One region of the Streptomyces sp. CWNU-52B genome, then DNA from elsewhere that is predicted to be linked to it. Evidence: predicted binding sites of a transcription regulator. Region 1 holds the regulator's gene; the other holds the start of a gene.
The links. The regulator HrcA, encoded in region 1, represses chaperone genes, less so after heat shock. The targets are predictions, from matches to a motif close to TTNGCACTCNGNNNNNCNGAGTGCNAA.

Region 1 (7,324 bases):
CCGCTGCGGTCCGAAGGGCGAGGGGGTGGTGGCGGCGAGGGTGATGAGGTGCGGCCGCGAGCCCCCGACGAAGGCGAGGTCGAAGACGTGCTCGTCGTAGACGGGGTCGAAGGACCGCGCGGACAGGAAGGCCAGGTGCTTGCCGTCGAGGGTGAACGCGGGCGCGTAGTCGCGGAACCGCAGCGGGGTCGCCTCGGTCACCGACAGGTCCGCGGTGTTGGCGAGCTTGAGCTGGCGCAGCGGGCGCGGCCCGGGGTGCGACCAGGCCAGCCAGGCCGAGTCGGGTGAGAAGACGAGCCCGGAGACCTCGCCGTCCTCGCTGCGGTCGACCTCCCTGACCTCGCCGGTCTCCCGCTCGACGAGCAGGACCCGGCCGTCGTGCGAGGCGACCGCGGCGCGGCTGCCGTCGGGTGCCATGGCGAGCCCGAGGACGCGGCCGAGCTGTCCGGCGGCGAGCCGGCGCGGGGTCGCGCCCGGGGCGACGCCGGTCGCCGGGGCGAACTCCAGCGCGTCGTCGCCCTCCGCGTCCGTCGCCCACACCACGTGCTCCTCGCCGTCGGCGCGGAAGGTGCGGGGCAGCCTGGCCCGTACGCCCTGTTCGGCGGCGAGCGCGCGGGTGGGGCCCGAGCGGTGGGTGACCCAGTGGACGGCGCCGCGCACGGAGACCGCGCTGCCGCGTCCGGTGTGGTCGGGGGCGGCGGCGCCGAACCAGCGGGACGCACTCACGGGATGCGGCTGCAGGTCGACGCGCTGGCCGCCGAGCCGGATGTCGAGCCTGCGCGGCTCGGCCCCGTCGAGGTCGTCGAGGATCCACAGTTCACCGGCGGACGCGTACACGACGCGGGTGCCGTCGGTGGCGGCGTGCCGGGCGTAGAACCCCTCGATGCCGGTGTGCCGCCGCAGGTCGGAACCGTCGGCGAGGGAGGAGTACACGGCCCCCACGCCCTCGTGGTCGGAGAGGAAGACGACGCGCTCCCCGACCCACGACGGATACTCCACGTTCCCGTCCAGATCGGCGTGCAGCCGTACGAACTCCCCGGCCTCCCCGTCGCCCTCGCGGTCGATCCACAGCTTGCCCGCGGTGCCGCCCCGGTAGCGCTTCCACCAGGCGGCCTCGCGGCCCATGGGCGCGGACAGCAGGACGGTGCCCGGCCCGTACGCCACGTCGCCGACGGGCCCGTACGGGAGGGTGGTCGCCGGTCCGCCGTCGAGCGGCACGGCGCGGGCCCAGCTGCGGCGCAGGCTCGCCTGGCCCTGCGTGCTGAGCGCGAGGACCTGTCCGTCGGGGGTCCAGCCGCGCACCTGGGTCTTCCAGCTGCCCCAGTACGTGAGGCGTCTGGCGGCGCCCCCGTCGACGGGGGCGACATGCACCTCGGGGGCGCCGTCGCTGGTCGAGGTCCAGGCGACGGTCGCCCCGTCGGGGGAGATGCGTGGATGGTTCACCGGGACGTTGTCGGCGCTGACGCGCCAGGCGCGGCCGCCGTCGAGCGGCGCGACCCAGACGTCGTCCTCGGCGGTGAAGGTGATCAACTCACCGTGCAGATGCGGATACCGGAGATACGCGGAAGTCGTGGCGGATGCGGCGGAAACGGCGGATGCAGGCTGTGTCACCCGATCACCCTATGCAGCCGTCCCGTTCGCGACCAGAGCTTTCGATCACTTCCCCTGGAAGCAGGAACATCCGGGATGCGGATACTCGGTCACGGTCCGGGTCACGGTGACGGTCGCGCCCGGGGTCCGGGGCGGCGCAGTCGTCCTGTTGTCGACGCTACTCGGGGTGCCGGCCCGGCAGTTGCCGAGGACGTCCACCCGGAACACCTGTCTGCCGCCGACCCGGGCGGTGAGGTCGCCCCGTACGCAGGTGCCGTTGACCTCCTGCGTGACCTCGCCCTTGATGGTGATGTCCCGTCCGTCGCCGGTCTCGCCCCGGCAGTCGACGTCCGCGACGCGCCGTGCGCTCGGTGAGGCCCCGCGGCTCTCGCCGTCGTTCCCGTACGAGGCGGTGCAGTTGAGCCACCGGACGTCGAAGCCCTTGTCCTCCAGCGCGCGGGTGCCGGTCTGGTCGGTGGTGATCACCACGGCGGCGATGCTCAGGCCGTTGCCCGGTTCGCAGGCGACCAGCCCGCAGCCTGCTGCCGCCGCGACGAAGGCCATCGCGGCCCCACGCCGCCCGCGTCCTACCCGCCTCATTACCCCCATGCCCGGCAGAGTGCCACCACCCGGCCCCCCGCGACAGCCCTCATACGGCCACGCTCCACGGCCCCGCAGCTACCCGTCCCACCCCTGGGGGCTGAACGGCCTCGTCCTCAAACGCCGGACGGGCTGAAAAGCCGGGGCGCAGCCCCGCTTTTCAGGGGCGCGGGGAACTGCGCACCCAGCCCCACCGAACCCGCACCCTCACTCGCACCCTCACTCGCACCCGCACCCGCACCCGCACCCGCACCCGCCGGGACGGCACCCCGAGCTAAGACCACCGCCCCGTTCGGCCCAGCAGCAGCGCCCCCGCCGCCGTCCCCGCAGTAGACGTCCGCAACACACTCCGCCCCAACCGGCACACCCGCGCTCCCACACCCGTGAACGCCGTCAACTCCTCAGGCGACACCCCGCCTTCGGGCCCGACGACGAGCACGATCCGCCCCGCGGCCGGGAGTTCGACCGTGGCGAGCGGCTCGGCCGGGTACCCCCGGTCCTCGTGCAGCACCGCGGCGAACTCCGCGTCGGCCAGAAACGCGGCAACCTGCTTCGTCGTCATCGCGTCCGCGACCGCCGCGAACCGCACCCGGCGCGACTGCTTTCCGGCCTCGCGCGCGGTGGCCCGCCACTTCCCGAGCGCCTTCAGCCCGCGCTCGCCCTTCCACTGCGTGACGCAACGCGCCGCCGACCAGGGGACGATCTCGTCGACGCCGGTCTCGGACATGGTCTCGACGGCGAGTTCACCGCGGTCGCCCTTGGGCAGGGCCTGCACGACGGTGATGCGGGGCGCGGGTGCCGGCTCCTCGCGCACCTCCTGGAGGCCGCCCACCACGAGCCGGTCCTTGCCCTCGGCGGACTTCACCACGCCGTCGGCCCAGCGGCCGAGCCCGTCGGTGAGGACCACGGCCTCGCCGGACCGCAGCCGCTTCACGGACACGGCGTGCCGCCCCTCGGGGCCTTCGAGCACGAACTCGGGGCCGTGGGGCACCTCGTCCACCACGAACACCGGAGCGGTCACCGGCCCGTGCCCTCACCCGGGTGGGACGACAACGCCGTCCCGGCGGCGGCGAGTTCGGCCGCCAGTACCTCCACCAGCTGCCCGGCCGGCAGCTCACGGGCGAGCCGGTGGCCCTGCCCGGCCCACAGCGCCATCCCCTGCGCGTCCCCGGCCTTGGCCGCCGCCTTGCGCAGCCCGGAGGTGAGGTGGTGGACGTCGGGGTAGGCGGCGGGCGCGTACGGCCCGTGCTCCCGGACGAAGCGGTTCATCAGCCCCCGCGCGGGCCGCCCGGAGAACGCCCGCGTCAACTGCGTACGGACGAAGAGGGGGTTGGTCAGCGCCTGCTTGTGCAGGGCGTTGGCGCCGGACTCGGGGGTGGCGAGGAAGGCCGTGCCCAGCTGGGCGGCGCTCGCGCCGGCGGCCAGCGCCGCGGCGATCTGGCTGCCGCGCATGATGCCGCCGGCCGCGACGATCGGGATCTGCACGGTCTCGCGGACCTGCGCGATGAGCGAGAGCAGTCCGATGCCGGACCCGTCGGTCTCCGGGTTGTCCCGGTGGGTGCCCTGGTGGCCGCCGGCCTCGACGCCCTGCACGATCACCGCGTCGGCGCCCGCCCACTGCACGGCCTGCGCCTCCTCCGCGGTGGTCGCCGTGACCAGGGTCAGCGTGCCGGCCCGGCTCAGGGAGTCCAGGACGTCCCGGGTGGGACAGCCGAAGTGGAAGGAGACGACCGGCACCGGGTTGTCGAGGAGGACGGCGAGTTTGGCGTCGTAGCCGTCGTCGCGTCCGCTGTCGGGGTCGCCCAGCTCCGTCTCGTACCAGGAGGCCTCACCGGCGAGCTGGTGGGCGTAGACCTCGACCGCGGACCGGTCGGCGTGCTCGGGCTGCGGCATGAAGACGTTCACGCCGAACGGCCGGCTCGTGGCCCCGCGCAGCTGCTTGATGTCCTGGTACATGCCGTCGGCCGTCTTGTACCCGGCGGCGAGGAAGCCGAGCCCCCCGGCCTCGGACACGGCCGCGGCGAGCTGCGGCACGGAGACGCCGCCCGCCATCGGGGCCTGCACGATCGGGAGGGGGAAAAGATCGGTCAGCGCGGAGGACATGACGGCATGTTGTCACGTCCTCCACGCAAGTCCGAATCCGGCCGTCCGCCGGGCATAAGCCACAGGAAACATCCCGCGCGGAGCCCGGCGTCCGGCGCGCGCCCGGTATCCGCCCGGCGCGCGCCCAGCGATCAGCTGCGGCCGTTGAACGCGTCCTTCAGCCGGGAGAACAATCCCTGCTGACCGGGCTGGAACTGGCCCGTGGGGCGTTCCTCACCCCGCAGCTGAGCCAGTTCCCGCAGCACCCGCTCCTGCTCGGGGTCGAGCTTCGTCGGCGTCATGACCTCGACGTGGACGATGAGGTCGCCGCGCCCGCCACCGCGCAGATGCGTGATCCCCCGCCCGTGCTTGGGAATCGACTGCCCGGACTGCGTGCCGGGACGGATGTCGACCTCTTCGAGCCCGTCGAGCGTCTCCAGCGGAACCTTCGTGCCCAGCGACGCCGCCGTCATCGGAATGGTGACGGTGCAGTGCAGATCGTCGCCGCGCCGCTGGAACATGGCGTGCGGCATCTCGTGGATCTCGACGTACAGGTCGCCGGCGGGGCCGCCGCCGGGGCCGACCTCGCCCTCACCCGCGAGCTGGATCCGCGTGCCGTTGTCCACACCGGCGGGGATCTTCACGGTCAGGGTCCGGCGCGACCGCACCCGTCCGTCGCCCGCGCACTCGGGGCACGGCGTCGGAACGACCGTCCCGAACCCCTGGCACTGCGGACACGGCCGCGACGTCATGACCTGGCCCAGGAAGGACCGGGTGACCTGGGACACCTCACCGCGACCGCGGCACATGTCACAGGTCTGCGCGGACGTGCCGGGCGCGGCGCCCTCACCACTGCACGTGGTGCAGACGACGGCCGTGTCGACCTGTATGTCCTTCGTGGTGCCGAAGGCCGCCTCGTCGAGGTCGATCTCCAGCCTGATCATCGCGTCCTGGCCGCGCCGTGTGCGGGACCGCGGGCCCCGCTGCGACGCCGTACCGAAGAACGCGTCCATGATGTCCGAGAAGTTCCCGAAGCCGCCCGCGCCGAAGCCACCCGCGCCGCCGCCGCCCGCCTGGGACAGCGGGTCACCGCCGAGGTCGTAGACCTGCTTCTTCTGCGGGTCCGACAACACCTCGTACGCGGCGTTGATCTCCTTGAAGCGCTCTTGCGTCTTCGGATCGGGATTGACGTCCGGGTGCAGCTCGCGGGCGAGCCGCCGGAATGCCTTCTTGATCTCGTCCTGGGACGCGTCGCGGCGCACGCCGAGTACGGCGTAGTAGTCCGTGGCCACCTACGACTCCGCCAGGATCTGTCCTACGTACCGTGCCACCGCTCGTACCGCTCCCATCGTTCCGGGGTAATCCATGCGTGTCGGTCCGACCACACCGAGTTTGGCGACTGCTTCGCCGCCCGAACCGTAGCCGACCGACACCACGGAAGTGGAGTTGAGTCCCTCATGGGCGTTCTCGTGACCGATCCGTACGGCCATGCCCGAATCATTGACCTCACCCAGGAGCTTGAGGAGCACGACCTGCTCCTCCAGCGCCTCAAGGACCGGACGGATGGTGAGGGGAAAGTCATGTCCGAAGCGGGTCAGATTGGCGGTGCCGCCGATCATCAGCCGCTCCTCGGTCTCCTCGACCAGAGTCTCCAGGAGGGTGGAGAGCACCGTCGCGACCGTCCCCCGGTCCTCCGACTCGAAGGCGTCGGGGAGATCTTGCACCAGTTGCGGGACGTCCGCGAAACGGCGGCCCACGATCCGGCTGTTGAGCCGCGCGCGCAGATCCGCCAGGGATGCCTCCCCGAAGGGAGCCGGGCAGTCCACCATGCGCTGTTCGACCCGGCCGGTGTCCGTGATCAGTACGAGCATCACGCGGGCCGGGGCCAGCGAGAGCAGCTCCACATGACGCACGGTCGAGCGGGTGAGCGAGGGGTACTGGACGACCGCGACCTGCCGGGTGAGCTGCGCGAGGAGCCGCACGGTCCGCCCCACGACGTCGTCGAGGTCGACGGCGCCGTCCAGGAAGTGGTGGATCGCCCGCCGCTCGGGCGCGGTCATCGGCTTGACGCCCGCGAGCCGGTCGACGAAGAGGCGGTAGCCCTTGTCCGTGGGGATACGGCCGGCACTGGTGTGCGGCTGCGCGATGTACCCCTCGTCCTCCAGGACCGCCATGTCGTTGCGCACGGTCGCCGGGGAGACGCCCAGTCTGTGGCGCTCGGTGAGCGCCTTCGAGCCGACCGGTTCCTCCGTGCCCACGTAGTCCTGGACGATGGCGCGCAACACTTCGAGCCTGCGTTCACTGAGCATCGCGCACACCTCCAGCCGGTCATCGGTCGTCGTCGTGGATCTTCTTCAGTCTTCTTCGCCTGGCACTCAGCGCGCGCGAGTGCCAGCATCCCCCGGTCAGTGTACGGCCGGTGGGTACGGGCCCGGCAAGGGCGGGCCTGCGATGTCACGTCACCGGACACCCCGGGAACGACGACGTGTACGGGGCTGTCCCGCTCTGTCGGGCTCTGTCGGGCCCCTCGGACTCCACCGGGCTCCGTCGGGCCCTGTCGGGAACTTGAAGCTAGCGTCGACGTATGACGGTGACTTGGGAAGGGGCCGGGCCCGGTGAGCCCGGCTGGGAGGAACTGTCCCCGTACGCGGGGCGGTACCGGCTTCCGGTCTGGGACTGCACGGCCGGGCTCGTGGTGGGCGAGGACGCGGCGCTCATGATCGACGCGGGATCGAGCGTGCGGGAGGGCGCGTGGTTGCGCACGCGGGCTCGGCGGCTGCTCGGTGCCACCCGGTCGCCCGGGTCCGGCCCGTCGCCGGGGGTCGGCCGGGTCACGCACCTCGCCCTCACCCACCCGCACTTCGACCATGTCTTCGGGGCGGCGGCGTTCGCGGGGGTCGAGGTGTTCGCGGCGGTGGGCGCCGAGCGGGTGCTGGACGAGGAGCGGGACGCACTGCGCGCCGACGCCGTGGCCAACGGCGCCGACCCGGACGAGGCGGCGGGAGCGGCGGACCTCCTGGTCCGGCCCCGGCACCTCGTCTGCGGCGAGCGG
Region 2 (7,324 bases), on a different contig from region 1:
GGGCAGCCTGCTCGGCCCGAGTATGCGAGCGCGTTCGGGATCCCGCTGACGACGTTCGAGTCGTGGGCCGGGAAGTACCTGCGCGCCACGTGACACCCTCCGGGTGGGGTTGACGGCAAACCGGGCCGGGCTGTCCGCCGGGCGCGGGCCGGCGGGTGCTGGCCGCGCAGTTCCCCGCGCCCCTTGAAGGCGAGGCTCCGCCCACGCCCCCCCGGCCGTCCGCCGAGTGCGGACCGGCGGGAGCTGGTCGCGCAGTTCCCCGCGCCCCTTGAAGGCGGGGCTGCGCCCTCGCCCCCCGGTCGACTGCCGGGCGCGGGTCCCGTGTGGCTGAGCGCGCCGTTCCCCGCGCCCCTGGAAAGCGGGGCTGCGCCCCAGCTTTCCAGGGGCGCGGTCCGATTCGGTGCTATTTCAGTGCCGGTCGGCGGGTGTGGTTTTTTAGCCTGTCCGGCGTTTGAGGACGAGGCCGTTCAGGCCGATGCGGGGGGCTGGGGGCGGCAGCCCCCAGAACTGGGCCCGCCTGAACGGGTCAGCTCAGCGAGCGCAGCGCCTCCGCGTCGAAGGCCGACAAGTCGCCGAACCGCCCCTCCAGCACCTTCGCCGCCCACTCCGGATCCTGCAGCAGCGCCCGCCCGACCGCGATCATGTCGAACTCCTCGTTCTCCAGGCGGTCGAGCAGGTCGTCGATGCCCTTGACCGGCGCGCCCTCCCCCCGGAACCCCTTCAGGAAGTCCCCGTCGAGGCCCACCGAACCGACGGTGATGGTGGGCCTGCCCGTGATCTTCTTCGTCCAGCCCGCCAGGTTCAGGTCGGAGCCCTCGAACTCCGGCAGCCAGTAGCGACGCGTCGACGCGTGGAAGACGTCCACGCCCGCCGCCGCGAGCGGCGCCAGCAGGGCCTCCAGCTCGGCCGGGGTCTGGGCCAGGCGCGCCTTGTAGACCTCCTGCTTCCACTGCGAGAAGCGGAAGATCACGGGGAAGGCCGGCGAGACGGCCGCCCGCACCGCCGCCACGATCTCCGCGGCGAACTTCGTACGGGCGACGAGGTCACCCCCGTACTCGTCCGTACGGCGGTTCGTGCCCGACCACAGGAACTGGTCGATCAGATAGCCGTGCGCCCCGTGCAGCTCGACCCCGTCGAAGCCGATGCGCTCGGCGTCGGCGGCGGCCGAGGCGAAGGCTCGTACGACGTCGTCCAGGTCGGTCCGGGTCATCTCCTTGCCCTGGCCCGCCGTGCCGTCGACGCGCAGCCCGGACGGTCCGACTGCGGGCGCGTCCGTGAACGGCGGCTCCCCGGCCGACCGCACCATGCCGATGTGCCACAGCTGCGGCACGATCGTCCCGCCCGCCGCGTGCACGGCGTCGGCGACCTTCGCCCAGCCCGCGAGCTGCTCCGCCCCGTGGAACCGCGGGATCCGGTCGCTCGACCCGGCCGACTCGTGGTCCACGTACGTGCCCTCGGTGACGATCAGGCCGACTCCGGCGGCGGCACGGCGCGCGTAGTACGACGCCACGTCCTCCCCGGGGACACCACCGGGCGAGAACTGCCGGGTCATCGGCGCCATCGCGATGCGGTTCGGAACGGTCAGGCCGTTGAGGGTGACGGGCCGGGAGAGGATCTCGGCCGCGCGGGAGGCGGAGGGGGCGACAGTCACGTGGGGACTCCTCGTGGAACGTGGGGGCGTCGAACGGTCACGCACCAGCGCATGCCACTGGGTATGTGCATGCGCATGGAACGCTCCTCGCATCAACCGCCCCGGAGACCAGGTCATTCCGCCACCCCACCGCACACCGCTGTGACCCCGGACACGCCCGAGGGCGGCACCCCTGGATGGGATGCCGCCCTCGGTCTCGTACTGCGATGCTGCGATGAACTGCCGAGCCAGGGGCTCAGAAGTCCATGTCACCGCCCGGCATGCCGCCGCCGGCGCCGGCCGCGGCGCCCGCCTTCTCCGGCTTGTCGGCGATGACGGCCTCGGTGGTGAGGAACAGCGCGGCGATGGAGGCCGCGTTCTGCAGGGCGGAGCGCGTCACCTTCGCCGGGTCGATGATGCCTTCGGCGATCATGTCGACGTACTCACCGGTCGCGGCGTTCAGGCCGTGGCCGACGGGCAGGTTGCGCACCTTCTCGACGATGACGCCACCCTCGAGACCACCGTTGACGGCGATCTGCTTGAGCGGGGCCTCCAGGGCGAGCTTCACGGCGTTCGCGCCGGTCGCCTCGTCACCCGTCAGCTCGAGCTTCTCGAAGACCGAGGAAGCCTGGAGCAGAGCCACGCCACCACCGGCGACGATGCCCTCCTCGACGGCCGCCTTCGCGTTGCGAACGGCGTCCTCGATGCGGTGCTTGCGCTCCTTGAGCTCGACCTCGGTGGCGGCACCGGCCTTGATGACGGCCACGCCGCCGGCCAGCTTCGCCAGGCGCTCCTGGAGCTTCTCGCGGTCGTAGTCCGAGTCCGAGTTCTCGATCTCGGCACGGATCTGGTTGACCCGGCCCTGGACCTGGTCGGCCGAGCCGGAGCCGTCCACGATCGTGGTCTCGTCCTTGGTGATGACGACCTTGCGGGCACGGCCCAGCAGGTCCAGACCCGCGTTCTCCAGCTTCAGGCCGACCTCCTCGGAGATGACCTCGCCGCCCGTGAGGATGGCGATGTCGCCGAGCATGGCCTTGCGGCGGTCACCGAAGCCCGGAGCCTTGACGGCGACGGACTTGAAGGTGCCACGGATCTTGTTGACGACCAGCGTCGACAGCGCCTCGCCCTCGACGTCCTCGGCGATGATCAGCAGGGGCTTGCCGCCCTGCATGACCTTCTCGAGGAGCGGGAGCAGGTCCTTGACGTTGGCGATCTTCGAGTTGGCGATCAGGATGTAGGGGTCGTCGAGGACGGCCTCCATACGCTCCATGTCGGTGGCGAAGTACGCCGAGATGTAGCCCTTGTCGAAGCGCATGCCCTCGGTGAGCTCAAGCTCGAGACCGAAGGTCTGCGACTCCTCGACGGTGATGACGCCTTCCTTGCCGACCTTGTCCATCGCCTCGGCGATGAGCTCGCCGATCTGGGTGTCGGCGGCGGAGATGGAAGCCGTGGAAGCGATCTGCTCCTTGGTCTCGACGTCCTTGGCCTGCTCAAGGAGGGCACCGGAGACGGCCTCGACGGCCTTCTCGATACCGCGCTTGAGAGCCATGGGGTTGGCGCCGGCGGCTACGTTGCGCAGGCCCTCGCGGACGAGAGCCTGGGCGAGCACGGTCGCCGTGGTCGTTCCGTCGCCGGCGACGTCGTCCGTCTTCTTGGCGACTTCCTTGACCAGCTCTGCGCCGATCTTCTCGTACGGGTCCTCGAGCTCGATCTCCTTGGCGATGGAAACACCATCGTTGGTGATCGTGGGGGCGCCCCACTTCTTCTCGAGGACGACGTTGCGACCCTTGGGACCAAGGGTGACCTTGACGGCGTCGGCGAGCTGGTTCATCCCGCGCTCGAGACCGCGCCGTGCCTCCTCGTCGAACGCGATGATCTTGGCCATGTGAAGTGGTCCTCCCGGACTGGGGTGGAATCTCCAGGACCGCGCCTGCGCCCGCGACGGACGGCCTGCCGACCTCGTGGTTCCTTGCCCCACCCGGCCTGCGGGCCTCACTGACCCGGTCCTCGTTGTCACTCTCACCTTCAGAGTGCTAACGCCAATGATTAGCACTCGACCCATGCGAGTGCAAGCGCCTCTCGATGATCCGCAGGTGGGAGCAGGTGAGGAGAGAGGGCGAACCGGTGACCACGAGGGGTGCGCGGGCGCACTGAAGGGGCCTGAACGTGCCGAAGAGGGGTCTGGACGCACCGAAGGGGGCCGGGACGTACCGAAGGGCCCGCACCTCCTGGGGGAACCCATGAGGTACGAGCCCTTCGAAAGAAGAACGTCGCTGCAGTAAGTCGGCGCGTGCTTCAGCCGGTCGCCAGTCGGACCATGTCCGCCTGCGGCCCCTTCTGGCCTTGCGAGATCTCAAAATCGACCCGCTGACCCTCTTCCAGGGTGCGGTAGCCGTCCATCTGAATCGCGCTGTAGTGGACGAATACATCCGCACCACCGTCGACCGCGATGAAGCCGTACCCCTTCTCCGCGTTGAACCATTTGACGGTGCCCTGAGCCATGCCTAACTCCCCTATTACTGGCCCTTGCACAGATCCGCACTTCGCGGATCCGGGTCAGACCTCACCCCCCAACGGTTGGGGGTGTGCGCCGGAACGCGTCGACCGCGGCTGAATGTATCCGTCCAACTGCCGTCTGCAACAGGTCAATCCGACGAGAATTCCGGGCACGCCTGATCGGAAATATGTGAAGGATTCACGAAGATTCAGGGCAAGTCGGGCCCCGTAAATGCCATAAACGGCTCAAAAAGGCCGAGCACTTTGGCTGCTTCTTGTCGGGCCACGGGCGCGAACTCATATGGGCCACGGCGGCGGATTGAAGCAGCTTCCCCAACTGTACCTCGCTCAACCATACAGAATTGCCCCCTCCGCTTCTCTCGCGGAGGGGGCAATTCGATGAACTCTGCGTGTTCGCCATTACTCAAGGTAATCGGCGACGGCCTGGGCGGGCCTCGCACGAGGGCGCACGGCGGGCGGTCAGCCTCCGGCGACCGCCGGGATGATCGAGACGCCCGCGCCGTCCGGCGTGACCGTCTCCAGCCCCTGCTCGAAACGGACGTCGTCGTCGTTCACGTACACGTTGACGAACCGCCGCAGCTTCCCCTGGTCGTCCAGGACGCGGGCGGCGATACCGGTGTGGTTCGCCTCCAGGTCGGCGATGACCTCGGCGAGGGTCGCACCCTCGGCGGCCACTTCGGCCTTGCCGCCCGTGTAGGTGCGCAGAATGGTGGGGATGCGGACGTTGACGCTCATGGGACCTCCGTCGGGTGTGGCTGGGCTACAGCGCCCGTGAGGGGCGCGGGAAACGGCGCGGGCTTCGCGCTTTCAGGGGCGGCGGGACTGTGAGATCTCGCTTCCGGGGGCGGCGGCGGAACTGTGACATCCGTGGCTCCGCCGCGGGGGCCCGACCGGCCCCCACCGCCCCGTGCGCAAAGCCCACGGTCAAGCAAGGTCATACACGGTCATGCACGGTCAGGAACCGAGCCCGGCCTCGTGGAAGGAGTCCAGGTTCGGGCGGATGGTCGCCGTGAGCCCCGTGTCGGAGGCCACCGCGTCCAGGGTCTTCAGACCGTCCCCGGTGTTGAGGACCACGGTCGTCAGAGTGGGGTCGAGCAGCCCGCTCTCGATCAGCTTCTTCGCCACGCCCACCGTCACCCCGCCGGCGGTCTCCGCGAAGATCCCCTCGGTCCGCGCCAGCAGCTTGATCGCGTCGACCACCTGGTCGTCGTTCACGTCCTCCACGGCCCCGCCCGTGCGCCGGGCGATGTCGAGCACGTACGGGCCGTCCGCCGGGTTCCCGATGGCGAGCGACTTGGCGATCGTGTTCGGCTTCTGCGGCCGTACGACGTCGTGCCCGGCCTTGTAGGCGACGGACACCGGCGAGCAGCCCTCGGCCTGGGCGCCGAAGATCTTGTACGGCCTGTCCTCGACGAGGCCGAGCTCGATCAGTTCCTTCAGACCCTTGTCGATCTTCGTCAGCTGGGAGCCGGAGGCGATCGGCACGACCAGCTGGTCCGGCAGCCGCCAGCCGAGCTGCTCGCAGATCTCGTACGCCAGGGTCTTGGACCCCTCCGCGTAGTACGGCCGCAGGTTCACGTTGACGAAGCCCCAGCCCTCGCCGGCCGGGTCGCCGATCAGCTCGGAGCAGAAACGGTTCACGTCGTCGTAGTTGCCCTCGATCCCGACGAGCTCGCCGCCGTAGACCGCGGCCATGACGACCTTGCCCTGCTCCAGGTCGTGCGGGATGAACACGCAGGAACGGAAGCCGGCGCGGGCGGCGGCGGCGCCCACCGCGCCCGCGAGGTTGCCCGTGGAGGAGCAGGAGAGCGTGGTGAAGCCGAAGGCGCGCGCGGCCTCGATGGCCTGGGCGACGACGCGGTCCTTGAAGGAGTGCGTCGGGTTGCCCGAGTCGTCCTTGACGAAGAGCTTGCCGGGGTCGACGCCCAGTTCGCGGGCCAGGTTGTCGGCCTTGACGAGCTTGGTCCAGCCCGGGTTGATGTTCGGCTTGTCCGCCACGTCCGCGGGGACGGGCAGCAGCGGCGCGTAGCGCCAGATGTTCGCGGGGCCCGACTCGATCCGCGCCCGCAGTTCCTCGGTGTCGTAGCCCGAGAAGTCGTAGGCGATCTCCAGCGGTCCGAAACACTCCTCGCAGGCGAAGACCGGGCCGAGCGGGACGCGGTGGCCGCACTCGCGGCAGGAGAGCGCCGCTGCCGGGCCGAGGTCCACGGAGTTGCCGTGGCTCGCGGAGGGATTCGCGGCGGGGGCGGAGTTCGTGGTGCTTGCAACTGTCTGCGCAGCCATGGAGGCGAGGCCCTTTCTCCTCATCTTCCTCACGACGCACTTCGCCGTGAGACGGATTTGGCACCTTCCCGAGCCGGGAGCCTCGCGGCACTGATCGACGATGATCAGGACGAGACCGGCTGGAGGGTTGCCGGGGCTTCAACGGGCCGTATCCCTCTGCCCCTCTGGATGAGCGGTATTCAGTTTTAGTTGTACACGCAACGACCCCCGACATGCGATGGTCATCAGCGTTGTTCAAGACTGTAACCGAAGGCCTGGATGGTGGAGAGAGCAGTCCGAACCGCGAGATGACAGCGGCCACCCACCGCTGCCGCGGCGCCGGGCACACGCATCCCAATGAACGCAAGGGAGAGCCGCACGTGCTGGAAGACGTCGAGCGCTGGCTGAGCACGCGCTCCTGGTCCGTCGAGGACCGCCCGCTCAAGAAGATCGTCGCCGCGAAGCGCTCCACCGGCTCCACGGTGAGTGTCGTACTGCCCGCGCTCGACGAGGAGGCGACGGTCGGCGAGATCGTCACCGTGATCCGCCGCGAGCTGATGACCGCGAAGGTGCCGCTCGTCGACGAGGTCGTGGTGATCGACTCGGGTTCGACGGACCGTACCTCCGAGGTCGCCGCCGCCGCGGGCGCCCGGGTCGTGCACCGGGACGAGATCCTGCCCCGTATCCCGGCCGTCCCCGGCAAGGGCGAGGTGCTGTGGCGCTCGCTGCTGGTCACGCGTGGGGACATCGTGGCCTTCGTCGACGCGGACCTGAAGGAGTTCTCGGCGGACTTCGTCTCCGGGATCGTCGGGCCGCTGCTCACCGACCCCGGTGTGGACCTCGTCAAGGCGATGTACGACCGCCCGCTCGCCCTGTCCGACGGGTCCGGTGCCGGGGGCGCCGCGGGTCAGGGGG

Region 2: a site for HrcA is predicted at 3,677-3,703, ahead of groL (chaperonin GroEL). Genes of this name have one in related genera too.

The regions. Positions count from the first base shown of each region.
Region 1 is NZ_JBLFJV010000001.1:41,238-48,561, forward strand. It holds gene ACLVWQ_RS00200 (S41 family peptidase) at 1-1,611, opposite strand, end outside; gene ACLVWQ_RS00205 (hypothetical protein) at 1,657-2,154, opposite strand; gene ACLVWQ_RS00210 (16S rRNA (uracil(1498)-N(3))-methyltransferase) at 2,465-3,211, opposite strand; gene ACLVWQ_RS00215 (nitronate monooxygenase) at 3,208-4,293, opposite strand; gene dnaJ (molecular chaperone DnaJ) at 4,425-5,564, opposite strand; gene hrcA (heat-inducible transcriptional repressor HrcA) at 5,565-6,581, opposite strand; gene ACLVWQ_RS00230 (MBL fold metallo-hydrolase) at 6,857-7,324, shown strand, end outside.
Region 2 is NZ_JBLFJV010000008.1:176,084-183,407, reverse strand. It holds gene ACLVWQ_RS11695 (NmrA family NAD(P)-binding protein) at 1-93, shown strand, start outside; gene ACLVWQ_RS11690 (NADH:flavin oxidoreductase) at 527-1,651, opposite strand; gene groL (chaperonin GroEL) at 1,887-3,515, opposite strand; gene ACLVWQ_RS11680 (cold-shock protein) at 3,926-4,132, opposite strand; gene ACLVWQ_RS11675 (MoaD/ThiS family protein) at 4,607-4,882, opposite strand; gene thrC (threonine synthase) at 5,102-6,430, opposite strand; SAM riboswitch class I at 6,448-6,605, opposite strand; gene ACLVWQ_RS11665 (glucosyl-3-phosphoglycerate synthase) at 6,790-7,324, shown strand, end outside.